DNA from 4 places in the Streptomyces sp. NPDC085900 genome. Region 2 is predicted to be linked to each of the others. Evidence: riboswitches for the same ligand, from Rfam matches in the RefSeq annotation. Region 2 holds a riboswitch; each other region holds the start of a gene.
What was found. Region 2 has a riboswitch for S-adenosylmethionine ahead of ACIGDI_RS34970 (aminotransferase class V-fold PLP-dependent enzyme). Riboswitches for the same ligand answer to the same signal wherever they lie in the genome.
Positions count from the first base shown of each region.

Region 1: it holds a riboswitch for S-adenosylmethionine, as region 2 does, so the genes downstream of both, ACIGDI_RS39230 (putative leader peptide) here and ACIGDI_RS34970 (aminotransferase class V-fold PLP-dependent enzyme) in region 2, are expected to answer to the same signal.
Region 3: it holds a riboswitch for S-adenosylmethionine, as region 2 does, so the genes downstream of both, ACIGDI_RS39290 (amino acid ABC transporter permease) here and ACIGDI_RS34970 (aminotransferase class V-fold PLP-dependent enzyme) in region 2, are expected to answer to the same signal.
Region 4: it holds a riboswitch for S-adenosylmethionine, as region 2 does, so the genes downstream of both, thrC (threonine synthase) here and ACIGDI_RS34970 (aminotransferase class V-fold PLP-dependent enzyme) in region 2, are expected to answer to the same signal.

Region 1 covers NZ_JBITSP010000016.1:181,084-185,102, forward strand. The annotation lists gene ACIGDI_RS39225 (ABC transporter substrate-binding protein) at 1-509, opposite strand, end outside; gene ACIGDI_RS39230 (putative leader peptide) at 718-834, opposite strand; SAM riboswitch class IV at 868-980, opposite strand; gene ACIGDI_RS39235 (DUF1684 domain-containing protein) at 1,031-1,831, opposite strand; partial or broken gene ACIGDI_RS39240 (LLM class F420-dependent oxidoreductase) at 1,902-2,824, opposite strand; gene ACIGDI_RS39245 (NtaA/DmoA family FMN-dependent monooxygenase) at 2,826-4,019, opposite strand, start outside.
Region 2 covers NZ_JBITSP010000013.1:7,743-11,761, forward strand. The annotation lists gene trpD (anthranilate phosphoribosyltransferase) at 1-768, shown strand, start outside; SAM riboswitch class IV at 846-962, shown strand; gene ACIGDI_RS34970 (aminotransferase class V-fold PLP-dependent enzyme) at 1,100-2,461, shown strand; gene ACIGDI_RS34975 (Lrp/AsnC family transcriptional regulator) at 2,486-2,767, opposite strand; gene ACIGDI_RS34980 (rhomboid family intramembrane serine protease) at 2,764-3,498, opposite strand; gene ACIGDI_RS34985 (hypothetical protein) at 3,654-3,893, shown strand; gene ACIGDI_RS34990 (NYN domain-containing protein) at 3,929-4,019, shown strand, end outside.
Region 3 covers NZ_JBITSP010000016.1:191,080-195,098, forward strand. The annotation lists gene ACIGDI_RS39275 (LLM class flavin-dependent oxidoreductase) at 1-1,108, shown strand, start outside; gene ACIGDI_RS39280 (putative leader peptide) at 1,248-1,358, shown strand; gene ACIGDI_RS39285 (glutathione S-transferase C-terminal domain-containing protein) at 1,584-2,447, shown strand; SAM riboswitch class IV at 2,513-2,621, shown strand; gene ACIGDI_RS39290 (amino acid ABC transporter permease) at 2,946-3,926, shown strand; gene ACIGDI_RS39295 (amino acid ABC transporter ATP-binding protein) at 3,923-4,019, shown strand, end outside.
Region 4 covers NZ_JBITSP010000007.1:366,388-370,406, reverse strand. The annotation lists gene ACIGDI_RS25645 (trehalose-6-phosphate synthase) at 1-1,156, opposite strand, end outside; gene ACIGDI_RS25640 (glucosyl-3-phosphoglycerate synthase) at 1,220-2,164, opposite strand; SAM riboswitch class I at 2,334-2,488, shown strand; gene thrC (threonine synthase) at 2,507-3,793, shown strand; gene ACIGDI_RS25630 (MoaD/ThiS family protein) at 3,908-4,019, shown strand, end outside.

The DNA.
Region 1 (4,019 bases), on a different contig from region 2:
GGCTTGGCGAAGGTCACCTTGACGGTCAGCGGGTCGACGACGGTGGTGCTCTTGACGCCGCTCAGGTAGCCCTCGGCCAGGGTTCCCAGGGCACCGAGCTTCGGTACCGCGTCGAAGTTGTCCTTGACCACCTGCGCGGTCAGCTTCGAGCCGTCGCTGAAGGTGACGCCGGACCTGAGATGGAAGGTGAAGGTGGTGGCGTCGGAACTGATGTCCCAGCTCTTCGCGAGCCACGGCACGATTTTGCCGGTCCTGGGGTCCTGGTCCGTCAGGGAGTCCACGATCTGGCGGACCGAGTAGATGGTCTCGTTGCTGGCGACCTGCTGCGGATCCACGCAGCCGGCGTCCGAACTCACCGCGAAGGTCAGGGTGCCGCCGGCCGCGGGCCGTCCGCTGCCGCCGGCGGAGTCGCCGCCGCTGGAGCCGCAGGCGGTCAGCAGCACGCTGGTGGTCACGAGGGCGGACAGTGCCGCCCACCGGGAGGATCTGACATGGGGAAGTGCGGTCACGGAGGGCTTCTCCTACTCGTGTCACCGGGCACGGGCGCGGGGCGTGGCCGTGCGCGGGCGGCCGACCCCGGGCGGCGCGATGCCGCGGCCGGGGGCCGCTGTGCAGACGGGGATCAGAGGCAGACGGGGATCGAAGACGTCCGGAGATCAGGCGCGAAGGGTGCGGCGACGGCGAATGCCGTATCGTGACCGGCGGCTGGAGGGGCCGTCAGGCCTGACAGAGGCAGCTGGTCGAGCGCTTGAGGTCGATGTGGCGTCGACGCGAGAGCCGGGAGAACACGGTGGCGTCGGCGAAACGGGCGCTGAGGTCACCACCGTGCCGCATATCGGTCCTCCACCTGTCCGGCCCCGGACCGGGGCCACGCGCTTGCGGGATCGTCGGTGATCCCGCCGGGCTTTCACCTGGAGCACCCCACCGCGGGGGAGGGTTGCCGGTCAGCGAGCCAGGGCTTGACGCTGACACTCAATGCCGTTCTTGATCGTACGAAGAGATCTTGTCGTCGGTCAATGGCCGGGCCGGCTCAGGAACCTCCGCGCTCGCGGGGGATCTTCTGCCCGGCCTCGATCGCCACCGGCAGCCGGTTCTCCGCCGGGGGCAGCGGGCAGGTGGCCAGGTCCGTGTACGCGCACGGCAGGTTCGAGGCCCGGTTGAAGTCCAGGACGACCGTGCCGTCGGCGGCGGGCGCTTCCACGCTCAGGGCCCGGTTGGCCGCGTACGTGGTGACGCCGGAGGTCGCGTCGGTGAACAGCACCAGCAGCCGGCCCCCGCCCGAGCCCGGGAACGCGGTCAGCGACAGCTGCCGCCCGTCCAGCTCGAACTCGATCCTGCCCGGAGCGTCGTAGACGTGCTCCAGTCCCTCGACCGCGGCGCCCACGGTGGTCGGCCGCGGTGCGTCGAAGGGGATGTAGCGGCCGGTCACCGCCCAGCGGGGGTCGGGGGCGTAGGCGGGCGTTCCGGTGAAGGCCGTACGCAGCGGCGCGTCCGGGTGCCGGGGGCGCACGATGTCCTGGCCGCCGCGCCGGGCGACCTCGATCACGGCGTCGCCCCAGACGGCGTTGACGCCGCCGCGCTCGGGGATCACACCGAAGTGGTGCTCACCGCGCACCGGACCCTCGTCCAGGTCTACGACGACCCCCTCGGGGCCGGTGTGCCAGGCGCCGGGCGCGTCCGGGAAGCGCTGCGACCGGTCGTCGAGCCAGTGCAGGCCGGTGACCGCCAGGAACCCGTGCGGGTCGGCGAGTCGGGCTTCCTGGGCGCGATACCACTCCAGCCATGTCTCGGTGAAGGCATGGAGGTCCGTCGTGGTGGCCTCGGTGGTCATGGGCGATCTCCTCTGGATCGGGGGTGAATTGGTGCGAGCCGGCGGCGGGCGCCCGGCTCGACGGGCTTGTTCAGCGGGCCGGTTCGCCCAGGAGCCGCCAGGTGCGTCGGCGGTCCGCCTCTCCGGCGATCTCGGTGGACGAGAACACGACCTCCGTGGCGCCGGCGTCGCGGTAGCGCCGTACCTCGGCCTCGACGGTCTTCTCGTCGCCGATCACCGCCAGATCGGCGGCCCGCCGGCCGCCCGACAGTTCGATGACACGGGCGTGGGACGGGATCTGTTCGTAGAACGCGAGGTTCTCGGTGAACCTGGCCCGCACCGCGTCCACGTCGTCCGTGACGACACCGGGCACGAGCGCCACGACCCTGGGTGCCGGGCGGCCCGCGGCCTCGGCGGCCGCGTGCAGGGCGGGCACGATGTGGTCCGCCAGGGCGCGCGATCCCGCCAGGTAGGGCAGGATCCCGTCCGCCAGCTCGCCGCTGACCCGCAGCGCCTGCGGCCCCATCGCGGCGACCAGCAGCGGCACGCCGCTCTCCGCGCCCGGTACTCGCGCCGGGACGGGGTGGTGGCCGTGAGCAGCTCGCCCTGGAAGTCGGCCGTGCCGGTCTCGGTCAACTGGCGCAGGGCGGTGAGGAATTCGCGCAGTCGGGCGATGGGCCGTTCGAAGGGCAGGCCGTAGCCGGTCTCCGTCAGCAGCTTCGTGCCCAGGGCCAGCCCCAGGTGGTAGCGGCCGTGGGTCGCGGCCTGGGCGGTCTGGGCCTGGCTGGAGACCAGCAGCGGGTGGCGGCCGAAGACGGGGATCGCCGACGTGCCGACCTGCAGACCCGGCACTTCGCGTCCGACGATCGCCGCGAGCTGGGGTGAATCCGCGCCGAAGGTCTGCCCGAACCAGGCCGACGCGAGTCCGGACTCCGCGGCCTCCCGGGCCAGTTGAACGGTGGCGTCGACCTGGTTGGGCGCGCCGGCCGCGTTGAGCGCTGCTCCAACAGTCATGTCAGTCCAGAACGGCGCCGGACGCAGCCGCATTCCGGTCCGCGTGTGACAGCTTCTTGTCAGTCATGTGTCCTGGACCTGTGTCGAGAGGTGCGCGCAGGCCGAGGTGCTCGCGCAGGGTGGTGCCGGTGTACTCGGTTCGGTAGACCCCGCGTTCCTGCAGTTCCGGGACTAGCAGGTCGACGATGTCGTCGAGGCCGTCGGGGATGAGGTACGGCGTGATGTTGAAGCCGTCGATCGCGCCGTGCCGCACGAAGTGGGCGAACTTGTCGGCCAGGCCGGACGGAGTGCCGACGTGTCCGCGCTGCGGCCCGAGCGCGATGACGGTCTCGCGCAGCGACCAGCCGTGTGCCTCGGCCTTCGCCCGCCACTCGGCCACGACCGCACGCGGGTCGGCGACGCGCCGTGCCCCGAAGGAGCCGTCGTTGTCGGTGACGACCGGGTCCTGCTTCGGCAGCGGTCCGTCGGCGTCGCGGCCGGAGAGGTCGATGCCCCACAGCAGTCCGGCGATCCCCAACGCCGTCGCAGGGGTGACCTGTTGGAGCCGGATCCAGCGCTTCTTCTCCCGGGCCTCCTCCTCGGTGGCGCCGAGAATGATCTCGGTGCCGGGCAGGATCCGCACAGCGTCGTCCGGACGGCCCACCGCTCGCAGCCGACGCCGGATGTCGTCGGCGAAGGCGAGCGCGTCGTCGAAGTCGGTGCCGTGCGCGGAGAAGATGACGTCGGCATTGCGGGCGGCGAAGTCGCGCCCCTCGCCGGAGTCTCCGGCCTGGAAGATGACGGGGTGGCCCTGGGCGCTGCGTGGCAGGGTCGGCACGAGGTCGACGTCGAACTGCGGTCCCTTGTGTCGCACCGGGTGTACGGCGCCGGGTGCCGACCAGGCGGGCGCGTGCGCCGATCCGGCGACGGCGCCGTCCTCCCAGCCGTTCCAGAGTGCGCGGGCCACGGTAAGGAACTCATCGGCGCGCCGGTAGCGGTCGGCGTGGTCGAGGTAGCCGCCGCGGCGGAAGTTGGCGCCGGTCCAGGCGTTGTCCGTGGTCACCACGTTCCAGCCGGCGCGGCCCGCGGACAGCAGATCGAGGCCGGAGAGGCGGCGGGCCAGATCGGCGGGCTCGTTGAAGGTGGAGTTGGAGGTCGAGACCAGGCCGATGCGGCGGGTGACCGCGGCCAGCGCGGCGAGCTGGGTGATGGCGTC
Region 2 (4,019 bases):
GCGAAGACGGTGAACATCTCCACGATGTCGTCGATCGTCGTCGCGGGCACCGGTGCGCGGGTGGTCAAGCACGGCAACCGGGCCGCCTCCTCGGCCTCCGGGGCGTCCGACGTCCTGGAGAAGCTGGGCGTCAACCTGGAGCTGCCCGTGAAGCGGGTTCCCGAGGTGGCCCAGGAGGCCGGGATCACCTTCTGCTTCGCCATCAAGTTCCATCCGGCGCTGCGTCATGTGGGCGCCGCCCGCGGCCAGTTGGGTATCCGCACGGTCTTCAACGCGCTCGGCCCGCTGACCAACCCCGCGAAGGTGCGGGCGCAGGCGGTGGGTGTGGCCGATCCGCGCATGGCGCCGATCGTGGCCGGCGTCTTCGCCGAGCGTGGCAACTCCTCCCTGGTCTTCCGTGGCGACGACGGCCTCGACGAGCTGACGACGACGGCCACCTCGCGCGTCTGGATCGTCCGGGACGGCAAGGTCACCGAGGAGTCCTTCGACCCCCGTGACGTCGGCCTCGACCTGGTGCCGGTGGAGGCGCTGCGGGGCGGGGACCCGTCGTACAACGCGGAGGTCGCCCGGCGGCTCCTGGACGGCGAGACGGGCCCCGTGCGGGACGCCGTCCTGCTGAACTCGGCGGCCGCCCTGGTGGCCCTCGAGCCGACGGAGGCCTCCCTGGCCGACCAGTTGAGGGCCGGCATGGCGAAGGCCGCCGAGTCCATCGACTCCGGTGCGGCCAAGCGGGCGCTGGAGCGCTGGGTGGCGGCCAGCAACGCGTAGGGAGTGCGTCGAGCGCGGTCCCGTCATCCGGACGCGGGTTGCGGGACCGCGATCACTTCACGTACGTTCCTGTACCAGGTCATGAGTGACAGTCATGAGGCCCCGGCCGACTGTCCGGCAACCCTCCGTCCGTGGCGGGGTGCCCCGGGTGAAGACCAGGCCGTAGGCAGCGAGGTCTGCGGCAAGCGCGGATCCCTCACGAGCCGGGGATCCTGGTCGTCGAGGAGTCTTCCGTGAGCAAGCGAATGCGATAGGGCCGCAGAGCCCCGCCTCCGCGCACCCCTTTTCTCTTTCCGGCCCGCACGCGCGCGCCCTTTCACGGGAGTTCCCCATGTCTGTCTCCACCGCTGCCTCCGCCCAGACCGTTTGTGCCCCTCTGCCCGTTCTGGGCAGGGATGTCACCGTCCCGCTCGTCACCGGTGGCGAGGTGACCTACGCGGCGCTCGACTACGCGGCCAGCGCGCCCGCCCTGCAGCGCGTCTGGGACGACGTCGCGGCCTACGCCCCGTACTACGGCAGCGTCCACCGCGGTGCCGGCTACCTCTCCCAGCTGTCCACCGACCTCTTCGAGAACGCCCGCACGACGGTCGCCGAGTTCCTCGACTGCCGCGCGGACGACCAGCTGGTCTTCACCCGCTCGACGACGGACTCCCTCAACCTCCTCGCCCGCGCCCTGCCCGCCGGCTGCCAGGTCTTCGTCTTCGAGACCGAGCACCACGCGAGCCTGCTGCCCTGGCAGGACGCCTCGGTCACCTACCTCGACGCCCCGCGCACCCCGGCACAGGCCGTGGCGACCCTGGAGCGCGCCCTCGCCGAGCGCGACCCCCACGGCCCGGCCCTGGTCTGCGTCACCGGCGCCTCGAACGTCACCGGCGAGCTGTGGCCGGTGCGCGAGCTGGCCTCGGCGGCCCACGCGCACGGCGCCCGGATCGTCCTGGACGCCGCCCAGCTCGCCCCGCACCACCCCGTCTCCGTCCGTGACCTGGACGTCGACTGGGTCGCCTTCTCCGGCCACAAGCTGTACGCCCCCTTCGGGGCCGGGGTCCTGGCCGGCCGCGCCGACTGGCTGCGTGCGGCCGACCCCTACCTCGCGGGCGGCGGCGCCAGCCGCAAGGTCACCCGCCGCGAGGACGGGGGAGTGGACGTGGAGTGGCACGAGAGCGCGGCCCGCCACGAGGCCGGCTCCCCGAACGTCATCGGCGCCTACGCCGTCGCGTCGGCCTGCAAGGCCCTCACGGAGGCCGGCTTCGACACCCTGGTGGCCCGCGAGCGGTACCTGATCGGCAAGGTGCGTGCGGGGCTGGCCGAGGTCCCGCAGGTGAAGGTGCTGTCCCTCTTCGGCGACGACGCCGACCGGGTCGGCGTCATCTCCTTCGTCGTCGAGGGCTGGAACAGCTCCCACTTCGCCGCCGCCCTCTCCGCCGAGTACGGCATCGGCGTCCGCGACGGCCTCTTCTGCGCCCACCCGCTGGTCCGCACCCTGCTCGGCTCCGACCCGCAGACCCAGGGCGAGTGCGGCGCCCCCGAGGCCGCGCCGGGCGAGAAGTCCCTGAACGCGATTCGGGTCAGCTTCGGCGCGGGCACCCCGGACGAGCACGTCGAGCGCTTCGTCGGCGCCGTGAAGGAGCTGGTGAGCGCCGGCGCGAAGTGGACCTACCGGACTGAGGACGGCCGCTGCGTGCCGGCGGTCTGACCGGACGGGGTCAGGAGGCGGCGCTCAGGAGTCGAGACCGATCGCGAACGCCGCCTCCAGGTCGTGCTGGGAGTAGGTGCGGAACGCGACATGCGTGTCCGTGGCCTCGACGCCGGGGATCTTGCTGATCGAACCCGGGATGACCTCCGCCAGGTCCTCGTGCCGCCGCACCCGCACCATCGCGATCAGGTCGTAGGTACCGGTCACGGAGAAGACCTCGCTGACGGAGTCCAGCGCGGCGATCCGCTCCGCGATCTCGGGGATCCGGTCCACACTGGTCTTGATCAGGACGATCGCGGTGATCACGGCTGGTTCTCTCCCTCGGGTGCCGGAGCTGGGGCGGCCTTCACTTTAGTCGTACGGCGGAAACCCGCCCACGCGCAGACGAAGCCCAGCCCGAAGCCCACCAGGTGGGCCAGGTAGGCCACCCCCGGCCCCTCCGGCGCCCGCCCCGCCGCCAGCCACTGCAGGCTCGCCCAGAACGGCAGCACGACCCACGCGGGGAAGCGCAGCGGGAGGAAGAAGAGGAACGGGAGCAGACTTGTGACCCTGGCCCCGGGGAAGAGGTACAGAAAGGCGCCCAGGACCGCTGAGACCGCCCCGGACGCGCCGACCAGCGACTGCCCGGACGCGGAATTGGCCGCCGCGTACCCCAGCAGGGCCAGGTAGCCGCAGCCGACGTAGAAGACGGTGAACCGCACGCGGCCCATGCGTTCCTCGGTCATCACTCCGAAGACGAACAGGAAGAGCATGTTGCCCAGCAGGTGCACCCAGCTGCCGTGGACGAAGAGGGCCGTAGCGGGGGTCAGGGCGGCCCGGGGAGAGCCCGCGAAGAGCTCGGCGGGCACCACGCCCCAGCGGTGGAAATAGGCGCGCTGTGCGGCGAGCAGCGCGTCGCCGGAGCCGTAGGCGGGATTCAGCCCCGCCGCCGGACCGGTCACGAAGACCAGGCAGCACAGCGCGATCAGCGCGTATGTCACGGGCGCCGAGGGACGCCGGATCGATCTGCTGACGGTCGCGCTCCAGGTGCCGATCATGAACACAGAGCATGACGTAACAGGACGCAGCCGCCCAGACCGCCTCGCCGCCGTGGACGGACCAGCGGCAGGTTGCCGCCAGGCCGTAGGGTTACGGCCACACGCTCCAGGGAAACTGGCGCGTCACGGACACTAGAAGGAAGAGCACAGTCACGATGACGGTTCCCCTGCCGACCGCCACGACGCGGTGGCGCTGCACCCTCTGCGGCAACCTCACGCGCTTCGACGTGACCCGCTCGTCGAAGGTCGTCGAGTACGTCCACCTCGACCTCGCCGGTGAGCCGAAGGTCGAGGAGCGCGAGGTGGTCAGTGAGACCATCGAGTCGGTCCGCTGCCGCTGGTGCAACGCCGTGGATCAGGTGGAACTCGTGGACAGGCCGGGCGCCGACTCCTGACGGGAGCGGCCCGTACAGGTGATGGGGTGTGACGGATGGTGGAGACACAAGGCGGGGGGCCGGGGGACGGCGCCGCCGAGGTGCTCGACCGTCCGCTGCCCGACGGGGTGCGCCGCAGAGTCGTAC
Region 3 (4,019 bases), on a different contig from region 2:
GCTGGAGCCGCTCACGCTGCTGACCGCACTGTCCCAGGCGACCAGCAGGATCGGCCTCATCGCGACGGTGTCGTCGACGTACAACGAGCCGTACAACCTCGCGCGCCGGCTCGCGTCCGTCGACCACGTCAGCGGCGGCCGCGCCGGCTGGAACATCGTCACCTCGGCGGGCGCCGACGAGGCCGCCAACTTCGGCCTCGACGACCGCCCCGGTCACGCCCGGCGCTACGCCCGCGCCGACGAGTTCCTGAAGGTCGCCAAGGCGCTGTGGGACAGCTGGGAGGCCGAGGCCGTCGTCGCGGACAAGGCGGCCGGGCGCTACGCCGACCCCGCCCGGCTGCACCGGCTCGGTCATGAGGGCACGTACTTCAAGGTCGCCGGTCCGCTCAACGTCGAGCGCCCGCCGCAGGGTCACCCGCTGCTCGTCCAGGCGGGTTCCTCGGAGGACGGCAAGGACTTCGCGGCCCGTCACGCCGAGGCCGTCTTCACCGCGCACACCACGTACGAGCGCGCCGCCGCCTTCTACGCCGACATCAAGGCACGCACCCGAGCCGCCGGGCGCGATCCGGACGGTGTGATCGTCCTGCCGGGCATCGTCCCCTACATCGGGTCGACCGAGGAGGAAGCCCGCGCCCTGGCACGGCAGTTCGACGAGCTCCGCATCCCGGAGTACGGGCTGCGCCAGCTGGCCGCGGTGTTCGAGACCGAGCCGTCGGTCTTCGAACTCGACCGGCCGCTGCCGCAGTCCATCCTGGCGAGGCCGAAACTGGAGGGTTCGCAGAGCCGCTCCGACCTCATCATCGACCTGGCGGCACGCGAGAGGCTGACGGTGCGGGAGATCATCTCCCGGCTCGGCGGCGGCCGCGGGCACTTCGAGTTCGTCGGTACGCCCGAGCAGGTCGCGGACACGATCATCGCCTGGTTCGAGGGCGGTGCCGCGGACGGCTTCAACATCATGGCCCCGGCGCTGCCGTCCGGCCTGGCGGCCTTCGTCGAGCAGGTGCTGCCGATCCTGCGCGGCAAGGGCCTGTTCCGAGAGGAGTACGAGGGCACGACCCTCCGCGAGCACTACGGGCTCCCGGTCCCGGCGAACCAGTTCCATGTCTGACCCCTCCCGTGGCGGCCGGGTGTCCTGAGCGCGCGAGCCGCCGTCCACCGGGATGTCCGCGATGCGGGACGGCCCTCTTGACGTCGGTGGCCGTCGGATCGACACTCTGTAAGGAATCCTAGTGAACAGGTAGGGAAATATGAGGCGCCTTGATCCGGTCACCGTTCGAGTGAGCCGTCCGCCTCTGCTGACCTCTCGGCGTCACATCGACCTGCTCCGCGTCTGCAGCGCGCTCGGCCTCATGGGCTGACCTGCGCCCTTCCCGCGCCGACGGCGTCCCCAGGGACATCGTGCCGTTCGGCGTGCCCAGGTGAGCCCCGCTCCTGAGGTTCCGTCGTCGCATCCCCGCAGCCCCGGCGGGCCCGGCACCGAGTGCCGGGCCCGCCCTCCGGGTGGAGGAGGGGATGCGACCACGGTGCCCAGCCCGTTGCCGCATCCGCCGCGCGTACGTCCGCGCCCGCTTTCGGGGAGAGTCATGACCGTCACCACGCCGGCCGCCCACGTTTCCGTCCGGTCCGCGCCCGCCTTCCGCGGCCGCATCGGCAGGGACGCGCGCAGCGGCCACTACGCCGTTCCCGGCCGCTACCGGCTCCATCTGTCGACCGCATGTCCCGACGGCCTGCGCATCGCCGTCGCCCACACGCTGCTCGGCCTGGACGCCGTCTGTCCGGTTACCCTCCTGCCCGCCGTCCCCGACTGTCCCGAGGGCGGCCACTCGGCCCTGCGCCCGCTGTACGAGGCGAGCGCGCACCGCTACCCCGGTCCGGCCGCGGCGCCGGTGCTCAGTGACGGCTGGTCCGGGCGGATCGTCAGCACCCACGACCGGGACATCATGCGTGACCTCGCCGACCGCTTCGACACCGGCGGCCCCTCGCTCTACCCGTGCGGCGCGGAGTCGGAGATCGAGGCGGTGGAGCGGATGTGCGTGGAAGGGATCGAAGGGGCGGCGCAGCGGGCCGGGACGGTCGGCGGGGACGCGGCGGAATGTGACGCGGCACTGGCCACGCTGCTGGAGACCCTCGGCGCCCTCGACCGCTGGCTCGCCGGCCGCACCTGTCTGATCCGCGACGAAGTCACCGCCTCCGACGTCGAGTTGTGGGTCGCGCTGGTCCGGCTCGACACCGTGCACCGTCACCACCTCGACGCCGCCGCGGTCCAGCGCATCGCCGGCCACCCGGTGTTGTGGGCCTACGCCCGCCGTCTGACCGCCCACCCGGCCTTCGGCGTCCACCTCGACCTCGACGGCATCGATCGCCGCCACCACGCCCAGTGCCGGGGACTGGAGGCCGCCGGATCGGCCGTCCAGATCCTCGACTGGGCGGCGCACTCGGCCCGTTAGCCGTTCCACCTGGTGGACCGGCGTTGACATACGTTCGGGCCATTGTCTTAACTACGGCCCAGAACGGTCATGAGTGTCAGCGACAAGCCCTGGCTTGCTGACCGGCAACCCTCGCACCGCGGTGGGGTGCCCCAGGTGACGACCCGACCGATGACACGTCGGTAAGCGCGAGGCCCACAGGGCCGGAACAGTGACGGTGACGCCATGTACGCAGCTCCCAGAACGGCCGCACGCCGTTCCCAGGGCTGCGTACGGACGTACGCGAACATGCTCGTCGCAAACCGCGCCGTCGATCTGCTCCGCGTCAACAGCGCACTGTGTACCGCACCGGGCCGTGCCCGCTGTCGGGGCTGACACCTCCCCGCAGCCCCCGCACTCCCTGACCGACACCGCCCGCGCGGTGTGCCGTTGCCCTCCCCACCCCCGGTCCTGCGCCGCCGTGTGCGTCCCCGCACGCCGCCGCGCCTCCGGGGTGTGCCCACCCAGCCGGAGCCCACCATGAGCGAACCCCCTGGCGCCACCGTCACCCTCCCCGAGGCGCCCACCGCCACCGAACCGCCCAAGGCCCTCACCGCCCAGCGAGTGCTGCCGTTGCGGCGGCCGGGGCGCTGGATCGCCACCGCGGTCGTCCTGATCCTGGTCGCCCAGTTCGTCCACGGACTGGTGACCAACCCCTTCTACCAGTGGGACCGCTGGAGCTACTGGTTCCTGCGGCCGACCATCCTCGACGGCCTCCTCATCACCCTCGAAGTCGCCGCCTACAGTGCGGTGTTGGGCTTGATCGGCGGCATCCTGCTCGCCCTGGCCCGGCTGTCGAAGAGCCCGGTCCTGCGCGCGGTCAGCTGGACCTACGTGTGGGCGTTCCGCTCCATCCCGCTCATCGTCGTACTGATATTCCTCTACAACTTCAGTGCCCTGTACAAGACGTTGAGCGTCGGCATTCCCTTCGGGCCGGCCTTCTTCTCCTTCGACGAGTCGAAACTCGCCACCGACATGGTCGTCGCCGTCGTCGGCCTCAGCCTCAACGAGGCCGCCTACGCGGCCGAGGTGGTGCGCGGCGGCATCCTCTCCGTCGACCAGGGCCAGCACGAGGCGGCCGCGGCGCTCGGCCTGCCGAAGGGCTACCAGTTCCGCAGAATCGTCTTTCCGCAGGCGCTGCGCTCCATCATCCCGAACTACGTCAACCAGCTCATCGGCCTGATCAAGGGCACCTCACTGGTCTTCTACGTCTCCCTGCTCGACCTGTTCGGCTCCGCGCAGACCATGGGCTCCACCTACCCCGGCGACATCGTGCCGCTGCTGCTGGTCGTCACCGTCTGGTACCTGATCCTGACCAGCGTCGTCTCCGTCATCCAGTTCTACGTCGAGCGGTACTACGCCCGCGGTGCCACCCGCAGCCTGCCGCCGACACCACTGCAGAAGCTCCGCACCGGACTCACCGACCTGCGAGCCCGCATCCGCCGGGAGGCCGCCGTATGACCGCCAAGACCGCCGACACCCTGCTAGACGGTGAGGCCGCCACCGTCGAGGTGCACGACGTGCACAAGTGGTACGGCACCCACCAAGTCCTGG
Region 4 (4,019 bases), on a different contig from region 2:
CGGAGACGACCGGGACCTCCTTGGCGACCAGGTTCATGCCGTCCCGGATGGGGTTGACCAGGGCCACGTCGGCCAGCCGGTAGGCGGCCAGGGAGCGCGCGAAGTCGTCCATCACGTGGAGCACGACCGGGGTCCAGCCGGGCGTCCCGTACCGGGAGTTGATCTCGTCCGCCACGCGCTGCACCTCGGCCGTGTAGTCCCGGTAGACCGCCAGGTCCTGCCGGGAGGGGTAGGCGAAGGCCACGTGCACCACCCGCTCGCGCCACTCGGGGTGGTCCTCCAGCAGCTGCCGGTAGGCCAACAGACCGCGCACGATGTTCTTCGACAGCTCGGTCCGGTCGACGCGCACGATCGCCTTGCGGCCCGCCCCGATCTGCTCCCGCAGCGAGGCCATCCGCTCGTCGACGTCCGCCTCGCGCGAGCGGCGGCGCAGGAAGTCGGCGTCCGCGCCGAGGCCGTGCACCCCGACGCGGGTGTCCCCGAGGCCGCCCACGAGCGCCGTGCAGGCCGTGAACGCCTCCGCCCAGCGGCGGGTCAGGAAGCCCAGCCGGTCGGCGCCGAGCATGCCGCGCAGCAGCTGCTCGGCGATGTCGTCGGGCAGCATCCGGAAGTACTCCACCGGCGCCCACGGCGTGTGCGAGAAGTGCGCGATCCGGAGGTCCGGCCGCAGCTCCCGCAGCATCCCCGGCACCAGGCACAGGTGGTAGTCCTGCACCAGCACCGCGGCGCCCTCGCCCGCCTCCTCCGCCAGCGCCTCGGCGAAGGCCTGGTTGTACGTCTCGTACGACGCCCACTGGCGCCGGAACTCCGCGTCGAAGACCGGCTCCAGCGGCGTCTGGTACAGCATGTGGTGGACGAACCAGAGCACGGAGTTGGCGATGCCGTTGTACGCGTCCGCGTGCACGTCCGCCGGGACGTCGAGCATGCGCACGCCGGACTCGCCCTCCCCGCGCCGCACCGCCTCCCGGTCGCCGTCGGACAGCGCCGAGCACACCCACAGCGCGCCCGCGTCCGGCCCGATCGCCGACAGACCTGAGACGAGCCCGCCGCCGCCCCGCTTGGCGGCCAGCGAGCCGTCCTGCTGGAGTTCGTACGAGACCGGGCCGCGATTGGACGCGACCAGCACCTGATGGGCAGCGCCGTGCGAGGAAGCCATACGCCTCAACGTAGCCCGGTCCGGAAACGCATAAACGTACGGACCCCCCGGTCCACGTATGCCCTACGCCACCTTGCGGCTCGCGTACTCCGCGATCTCCGCCATCGGCGGCCGCTCCTCGGTGTCCACGGAGTAGGTGCGCGGCTCGAAGCCGTCGGTGCTCCGTTCGAACTGGGTGAGTGAGGGGCGGACGAGGTGGCCGCGGGCCAGGCGGAGCTGGGCCGTGCGGTAGATGGCCGCCGCCATCCGGCCGAGGGCCTGGCCGTCCTGGTGACGGTGTTTGCGGACACCGACGTCGACCTGGGCGAGCGCGTCGAGGCCCACCAGATGCAGGGCGTCGACCAGCATGCCCAGCTCGATCCCGTACCCGACGGGGAACGGCAGCTGTTCCAGCAGGCTGCGCCGGGCCGCGTACTCGCCGCCCAGCGGCTGTACGAAGCCGGCCAGCTGCGGCCAGTGCATGTTGAGCAGGGGGCGGGCCATCAGCTCGGTGACCCGGCCGCCCTGTCCCTGCGCTCCGCCGAGGGGGCGGTCGTACATGCCCTTGACCAGGTCGATCCCGGGGTCGGTGAGCAGCGGGCCGACGATCCCGGAGACGAAGTCGGAGGAGAACTCCTTCAGGTCGGCGTCGATGAAGCAGACGACGTCCCCGGTCGTGACCAGCAGCGAGCGCCACAGGACCTCGCCCTTGCCGGGGACCGTCGGGATGCGGGGCAGGATGTCGTCGCGGTGCACGACCCGCGCGCCGGCCGCCGCGGCGACCTCGGACGTGCGGTCGGTGGAACCTGAGTCGACGACCACGATCTCGTCGACGAGCGGGACCTGCTGCATCAGGTCGTGGCGGATGATCGCGACGATGTCGCCGACCGTCTCCTCCTCGTTGAGCGCGGGCAGCACGACACTGACCGACTGGCCCGTGCGGTGTTTCGCGGCGAGGATCTGGTGCAGCGGGCGGTCGGTGACGGACCAGGAGTGGGTGCTCAGCCAGCGCTCGACTTCTTCCAGCACGTAGGCGGCTCCTCTGCGTTCTCTCGGCGAAAGGACCGGATTGTGATCCATCTCGCGGTTCGGACGGCTATCTCAACTGTCCTGGCCTTCGGTTACAGTCTTGAACAACGCTGATGACCATCGCATGTCGGGGGTCGTCTCGCGTTCAACGAGTTCAACAACCACATACCGCTCATCCAGAGGGGCAGAGGGATACGGCCCGATGAAGCCCCGGCAACCCTCCAGCCGGTCTCGTAGATCAGTGTTGATCATTCCGCGAGGCTCCCGGCTAGGGAAGGTGCCAAATCCGTCTCACGGCGAGATGCGTCGTGAGGAAGATGAGGAGAAAGGGCCTCGCCTCACATGGCTGCGCAGACTGTTGCAAGCACCACCGACCCCACGACCGTGGACCTCGGCCCCGCCTCGGCGCTTTCCTGCCGCGAGTGCGGTCACCGGGTGCCGCTCGGCCCGGTCTTCGCCTGCGAGGAGTGTTTCGGCCCGCTCGAGATCGCGTACGACTTCTCGGCCTACGACACCGAGGAACTCCGCAAGCGCATCGAGGCGGGACCCGCGAACATCTGGCGCTACGCGCCGCTGCTGCCCGTCCCGGCGGACGTGGCGGACAAGCCGAACATCAACCCCGGCTGGACCAAGCTCGTCAAGGCCGACAACCTCGCACGCGAGCTGGGCGTCACCGGCGGACTGTATGTGAAGGACGACTCCGGCAACCCGACGCACTCCTTCAAGGACCGCGTCGTCGCCCAGGCCCTGGAGGCCGCGCGCGCCTTCGGCTTCACCACGCTCTCCTGCTCCTCCACCGGCAACCTCGCGGGTGCCGTCGGCGCCGCCGCGGCCCGCGCCGGCTTCCGGTCCTGCGTGTTCATCCCGCACGACCTGGAGCAGGGCAAGGTCGTCATGGCCGCGGTCTACGGCGGCGAGCTCGTCGGTATCGAGGGCAACTACGACGACGTGAACCGCTTCTGCTCCGAGCTGATCGGCGACCCGGCCGGCGAGGGCTGGGGCTTCGTCAACGTCAACCTGCGGCCCTACTACGCGGAAGGGTCCAAGACCCTGGCGTACGAGATCTGCGAGCAGCTCGGCTGGAAGCTGCCGGACCAGATCGTCGTGCCGATCGCCTCCGGCTCGCAGCTGACGAAGATCGACAAGGGGCTGCAGGAGCTGATCAAGCTCGGGCTCGTCGAGGACCGGCCGTACAAGATCTTCGGCGCGCAGGCCGAGGGCTGCTCGCCGGTGTCAGTCGCCTACAAGGCGGGCCACGACGTGGTCCGGCCGCAGAAGCCGAACACCATCGCCAAGTCCCTCGCCATCGGCAACCCGGCCGACGGGCCGTACGTCCTGGACATCGCGCGCCGCACGGGCGGTGCCGTGGAGGACGTGAACGACGAGCAGGTCGTCGACGCCATCAAGCTGCTGGCCCGCACCGAGGGCATCTTCGCCGAGACCGCCGGCGGCGTGACCGTGGGCGTGACGCGCAAGCTCATCGAGAACGGCGTGCTGGACCCGGCCCTGACCACGGTCGTGCTCAACACCGGCGACGGCCTCAAGACGCTGGACGCGGTGGCGGGCACGGGGCTGACCGCGACCATTCGCCCCAACCTCGACTCGTTCCGTGAGGCCGGGCTCGCCTAGCCGATCTTGTCGTCCGCGGGCTGGCGGGGGCTGGTCGCGCCCACGCGGCGGCAGCCGCACATCGAACACAGCCCCGCGCCCCTCGGGGCGACTACCCGACCGGAGGTCCTGAACATGAGCGTGTCCGTCCGTATCCCCACCATCCTGCGCACCTACACCGGCGGCCGGGCCGAGGTGAGCGCCGAGGGCGCCACCCTCGCCGAGGTCATCGCCGACCTGGAGAAGA